2 linked regions of the Prochlorococcus marinus XMU1402 genome follow. The protein of the gene in region 1 interacts with the protein of each later gene in a pairwise test. Links are inferred from orthologs where the notes say so. Each region holds a gene or a part of one and is shown on either strand. Other genes may lie near its edges. The genes, in order: HA141_RS01590 and lpdA.

Region 1 (3,380 bases):
AGTCATTAATATTTATTTCTACAGTGTTGTATAAATTAAATTCCTTTATTAAACATAAATCTACATTTACTATATTTTTTTTTATAAATTTTGCCAAAGCAATGGAGGAGCCCTCAATAACAAGATCAATATCTACAGGCTTAGAAAAAGGTTTTTTATGGAATTTACTAATTAATAAATCTCTTAAATAACCGCCAACAAAAGCTACTTTAGTATTTTTATTGGATTCTATGTATTTAGTAATTAGGTTATATAGATTAAATGGAGTTTTGATTAATTCCCTTTGGATGTAATCAGATATATCGTTCATGAGTTTTAACTTACATAACGAATTGGCGCTAATCTGGGATCTAGAATTTTACTTCCTTTATCACCAAATTTTACTGCTAAAGATATTTTTTCCCCACTCCCAAATATATGTATGATTTCGCCTTTCCCAAATTTTGAGTGAATTAGCTTATCTCCAACAATCCAGCTTTTCCCTTTACTAGGCCCTGAATATAATTTCCTTACTGCATTTATTGGTTTGTTAACAAATTCATTTGGATTGTTTCGATCAACTCTTGTTAAACGATCAAGATGCCAATCTCTTCTAATTGAAGCACCACCAGTTTGTGGTAATTCGCCATCCATTAAATCTTCAGGTATTTCTGAGAGAAATATTGAAGGAATTGTTGCTTCACGCATTCCACCCCATAATCTTCTTTCTCTGGCATGACTTAAGAAAACTCTTTCTTTAGCTCTTGTAATTCCTACGTAACATAATCTTCTTTCCTCTTCAAGAAGTGAGGGAGTATCTATTGATCTATGGCTAGGGAAGAGACCTTGTTCTAGCCCAGTAATAAAAACATTTTGAAATTCTAAACCTTTACTATTGTGCAGAGTCATAAGAGTTACAGAGTTGGGATTATTTTTCTGCGTATCATTATCAGTTGTTAAGGCTGCTGTAGAAAGAAATCCCTCTACATCCCCACTTTCTGTCTCTTCTTCATATTGAGTGGCGGCATTAATTAGTTCTTGTAAGTTATTTCTTCTATCTTCAGATTCTTCAGTCCCACTTGATAGCAAGTCACTTAAATAACCACTTTTTTCTAATATTAATTGTAGTAGTTGAGCAGGGCCTGAATTTTCTAGGTAACACAGTAGATCATTCATAACTTTAGTAAATTTATTAATTCCTTTTGATGATCGACCTATTGTTTCTTCAAGACTTTGCTTATCATTAAGAACCTCCCATAATGGAATATTTAACCTGTTAGATAGTTCATTAAGTTTTTGAATAGTAGTCTTACCAATCCCTCTTCTAGGAACATTTATGATACGTAAAAGACTAACGTTATCTGAAGAATTAACTAGAACTTTCAGATATGCTATTGCATCTTTAATTTCCCTTCTATCATAAAAACGCAATCCTCCGAAAATTGTATAAGGAATGCGCCACCTTACAAGAGATTCTTCTAATACTCTTGACTGAGCTCTAGTTCGATATAAAATTGCAAAATTTTTCCAAATTGGTTTCTGATTATTATTGTTTAGCAATTTAATTTTATTGGTAATTGCTTCTGCCTCGGAAATTTCATCATCACAGCTGAGTAACTTCAAAAGCTCCCCCTTTTCTTTAGTAGCCTTTAAAACTTTGTCAATTCTTTCAGAGTTGTTTTCAATTAGTGAGTTTGCAGCATCAAGGATATTAGATGATGACCTATAATTTTCTTCTAATTTAATTAGAGATGATTTAGTATTGTCATAAAGTGAATTTTTAAAATCCTCTTGAAAACCAATTAGAATCCTAAAGTCAGCTGCTCTGAAACTATAAATGCTTTGATCAGCATCTCCTACTACAAAAATTGACCTATCTTCCCAACTAAAGAATTTTTTTGGTTCAGTATTTCCAGCAGTTATTAATTTTATAAGTTCATATTGTGTTCTATTTGTATCTTGATATTCGTCAACTAAAATATGTTTGAATCTTTTGTGCCAGTAATCTCTGACTATGTCATTTTGCCTCAATAAGAAAACAGGCAAAAGTAGAAGATCATCAAAGTCTAAAGAATTATTTTTTGAAAGAGAAATCCTATATCTCTTATAGGCTTCTGCAACTGTTTTATCAAAATTATTATCTGCTTTTGCTAAAAGATCATTCGAATTTAAGCATTGATTTTTAGCATTACTTATTAATCTTTTAATCTTTTTAGGATCATATCTTTTAGGGTCAAGATTCATATCTTGACTGATAATTTCTTTTACTAATGTTTGAGAATCTGTTTCGTCGTAAATTGAAAATTGTCTTGTCCATTTTAGGCCTTCTGGATCAGTATATTTTTCAATATCGTATCTCAGAAGTCTTGAAAATAAAGAATGGAAAGTACCGATCCAAAGGTCTTGAAGCCTCTCTTGGTGAACGTTTGTTCTTAATTGATTTTGATCAATTTCTTTGAGAGTTGTCCAAGGCTGACCAAATTGATTAAAAGCTAATTCTTGGGCTAGAAGAACCTCTAATCTTGCTTTCATTTCTTTAGCAGCTTTGTTAGTAAAAGTTACTGCGAGAATGTTATAGGGATCTATAGAGTTATTTTCAATAAGATTTGCAATTCTGTGCGTAAGAGCCTTAGTTTTTCCGCTTCCTGCGCCTGCTACAACTAATAGTGGCCCATAGACATGTTTTACAGCTTGAAGTTGCTCATTGTTTAAGGACTTAAAAAGGAAATTGTTGGTTTGAGACACTTTTGGAAGGGTTTTTCAAAAATCAGACTTTATTACGAGTTTCAGATTCCATTTCTAGGTCTTCTAACGCTTTTTTTAAGTTTATAAGTTCGTTATTGTTATTAATTATTTCTTCAAATTTATTTTGAGGCATCCTTAATTTCGTACTTCTGTCAAGAATTTCTTTTTCCAATCTCTTTTTATATGAGAAAATAAGTTTCTTTGATAATTTTAAATCTTGTTGATCCAAAACTTTACTAAATCGTATTTTTATATTAGCGGAAAAAAGTTTTTTATTTGAATTATTTTAACTATCACTTTGGAATGAAGTTATTAATTAAGAAGCGTTGCGTTAATTTTGAAATTGTATTGTTTTTACTAGCTTTGTACTATTCTAAGATTCGAACTTTAATTTTTTAAATTTAATAATGTCAGTTTTAAAGAATAACCAACTATTTTCCGCTGATAAGAAATTAAATGATTTAAGCAATATAAAAGAATTTATTAATAGTGCAAACTCAAGACTAGATGCAATAAGCTCAATTACCAATAATTCACATGCAATTGCAGCAGACGCTGTAACAGCAATGATTTGCGAAAATCAAGATTCAGTTAATTCAAAAATATCTTTAAACACAACTAATAAGATGTCCGTTTGTTTAAGAGATGGAGAAATA
Region 2 (3,167 bases), on another replicon or contig:
TTATTAATCGCTGATGGTGCCATTGCAATTAGATGATCAGCGCCACTAACTACATGCACAAATCCTGCAACTATACCTGTTAAAATTACAGCCTGCATATATATTCTGTACAACTCTGTATATTCAATTTTATAGCACGATTTGAAGTCAAAATTAAATTGAGTTAAATAATTCCTTGAAAGATTTTTTAATATCACTTTCTCTCATAAAAGTTTCACCAATTAATACTCCCCTAATTCCAATAGATCTAAGCGACTCTAAATCTTCGGAAGAATTAATTCCTGATTCACTAATAGGAAGAATATTTTGTTTTAAAAATATATCTGCATAAATATTCATCAATTCTATTGATGTTTTTAAATTTGTTTTGAAAGTCTTTAAGTCCCTGTTATTTATTCCAACCAAATTAAAAGATTTTAACTTTAGTATCCTTTCTAATTCATTATTGTTATGGACTTCTACGAGAACACTCATCTTTAAGTTATCAGCAATTTTCTTTAGATAAATTAAATCGTCATTACTTAAAATCGCAGCGATTAATAATATTGCATCAGCACCAGATACCCTTGCTTTATAAATTTGATAAGCAGAAATAATAAAATCTTTGCATAGAAGAGGGAGATTAGTTGATTTCCTTACAGTTTCGAGTATTTCATAACTACCTTGAAAAAACCTTTTATCGGTAAGTACTGAGATACATGACGCACCTAATCCTTCATAACAAATTGCTATATCTTCAGGGTTAAAATCTTTTCTAATAACTCCTTTACTAGGACTAGCTTTTTTTATTTCAGCAATTAATCCTGGTTTTATTTTTGACTCCAAGATATTTTTATAAAAATCTTTTGGGGGAGGCAGTTTTTCAATTTTTTTTATTAGATCTTCTAAAGAAACTTTTTTTTTGAAATTCTTAATTTCAATGTCCTTATGCCATACAATTTCTTCAAGAATATTTTTTGGTTGTGCTTCTCTATGAGGCACAGCATATTCTAAATTTTCTACCCTTACAGTTGGATTGGGTGGCCTGCGTCTTATCTCCATTAATTTTAGATATTATTTTATTTGAGAAGCAGCTTGTTTATATGCCACCTCAACTACTTCACTAAGAGTAGGATGAGTGTGAACTTCTGTAGATAATTCAATTACATCTTGATTCCTTGAAATAGCGTTTGAAATTTCTTGAATCAAATCAGCTGCATGTAAACCAAAAATATGAGCACCTAAAACTTTCCCATTATCTCTATTAAAAATCAACTTGAGTATTCCATCACTCTCCAATTCAGCCAATGCTTTTGAATTTGCCTTAAAGAAACTTTTGACAACTCCCAAAGTGAAATTTTCCTTTACAGATATCTCTTTAGCTTCAGCTTCAGAAAGACCAACTGAACTGATCTCAGGGTGAGTGAAGGTTGCTGCAGGGATACTTTTATAGTCTATTTCGACGTTGCCACCGCAAATATTATCAACAGCAATAGTACCTTGAGCTGCAGCTGTATGGGCAAGCATTAGTTTGCCTGTTACATCTCCAACAGCCCAAATGTTAGGTATTATTTCCTCGCCATTCTTAACCCTCATTTTATCATCTATAGGAATGAAACCTTTTACAGTTTCGATTCCAACCGACTCAAGATTTAAGTTATTACTATTAGGACTTCTGCCAGTTGCCACGAGCACAGCATCAACTTCTAAAGTTTCTACAACTTCTTTAGTTTTTGCATCTGTCAGTTCTATTGTCACAGGACATCCAGGTGTTATTTTTGTCGCAAAGACATTTGACTTTGTATCTATATCTCTTGATTGAATAAGATTCTTCTTAGCAATTTTTGTAATATCTGGATCAAATGTTGGCATAATATTTTCCAAGGCCTCGATCATGGTAACTTCACAACCCAGTGCGGTATAAACATCAGCAAATTCTAATCCTATATATCCACTTCCAATAATAGCTATCCATCTTGGAAGCCACTCAAGTTTAACCGCATCATCACTAGTAAATACAGTCCTATTATCCACAGTTATTCCACGGGGTACAAAAGGAGAAGAACCAGTTGCTATAACAATATCCTTACATGTAAAGATTTTATCAATTCCGTTTTTATCTCTTACACCTACTTTTTGATTTCCTTCAATTCTGCCAATCCCCAAAATAATTTCAACTCCATTCCTTTTGAGAGTTTTTGTTAAATTTTCTCTAACATTTAAAACTAAATTATTTGCATGATCTGCAATTTTTGATCTCTCAAACCTTACTGGGGAAGCATGAATACCGAATTTAGCTAAATGTTCATAATCAGCTATTTCCCTGACTTTACCACTTGCAGCCAAAAGAGCTTTAGAAGGGACACAACCTTTGTTAACGCAAGTACCGCCCATTTCAGAAGATTCTACTATTGCGACTTTCAGTCCCTTACCAGCAGCATGTTTGGCGGCATCAAAACCTCCATAACCAGCTCCTATAACGATTAAATCAAAATCAAAACTTGAATCAGTCACTTTTTATCTACATATTAGATGTGTATGTGACTCTTTTTCGTTCTAGTAATAATGGAACTGCAACGCAAGCCACATTTAATGATTCTACAAGCTCACTATGCGGAATTGTAATTGTTTCATTAAAAGCTTCTTGAATTTTTTTATGAATACCTTGCCCCTCATTACCCAAAATCAATACAGTGGACTTAGTCCAATCAATTTCCCAGTATGGTTTTGAAGGTTTTTTTGAAATTTTATTAAAGCTACTAGTGGAAAAAATCTTAAATCCTTCATTTGATAATTCAGATAAAGACTTTAATAAAGAATTTATTATTTCTTCTTCAGTACCCTCATATCTTTGAAATGGGAGATTAAAGACAGCGCCAGTTGATGCTCTTAATACTTTTTGGCTTAATGGGTGCGCACCTCCAGCTAAAAAAATTGCATCAACACCAGCAGCTAAAGCAGTTCTAAAAAGATTACCCATATTCCCAGGATCTTGAATCCTATCTAGAACAAGAACAAAATCATTCTTACTATTGAATTGATAATTAGGTATTGAAGAAATTTCTACTAATGCTGCGATGCCATCTGGATTAACTGTTGAAATCGCAGAAGCTAAAACCTCTTCTGAGACCAAAGTTAATAATGATTCATCAAACTGTTTACTAAGATTTTGGTTCTTTTTTAGCCAT

Evidence for each region.
Region 2: the proteins of HA141_RS01590 (region 1) and lpdA interact in binary tests that used the Escherichia coli proteins (3 or more experiments, as listed by UniProt). The link is inferred for Prochlorococcus marinus XMU1402 from one-to-one orthologs.

The regions. Positions count from the first base shown.
Region 1 is NZ_JAAORD010000001.1:292,031-295,410, forward strand. What follows is about bases 21-3,064. They hold HA141_RS01590 (UvrD-helicase domain-containing protein), read right to left. Parts: upstream 2,725-3,064; coding sequence 316-2,724; downstream 21-315. Other genes in these bases: HA141_RS01585 (CCA tRNA nucleotidyltransferase), read right to left, coding at 21-310; HA141_RS01595 (hypothetical protein), read right to left, coding at 2,747-2,953. In the rest of the region: more of HA141_RS01585, read right to left, coding at 1-20; HA141_RS01600 (R-phycoerythrin subunit beta), read left to right, coding at 3,132-3,380. UniProt on the Escherichia coli protein: A helicase with DNA-dependent ATPase activity. Unwinds DNA duplexes with 3'-5' polarity. Translocates on single-stranded DNA with 3'-5' polarity. Initiates unwinding more efficiently from a nicked substrate than double-stranded DNA.
Region 2 is NZ_JAAORD010000002.1:223,344-226,510, forward strand. Bases 274-3,104 are described here. They hold lpdA (dihydrolipoyl dehydrogenase), read right to left. Parts: upstream 2,494-3,104; coding sequence 1,054-2,493; downstream 274-1,053. Other genes in these bases: trpC (indole-3-glycerol phosphate synthase TrpC), read right to left, coding at 274-1,041; HA141_RS07375 (TrmH family RNA methyltransferase), read right to left, coding at 2,501-3,104. Also shown: HA141_RS07360 (hydantoin utilization protein A), read right to left, coding at 1-98; more of trpC, read right to left, coding at 154-273; more of HA141_RS07375, read right to left, coding at 3,105-3,167. UniProt on the Escherichia coli protein: Lipoamide dehydrogenase is a component of the glycine cleavage system as well as of the alpha-ketoacid dehydrogenase complexes.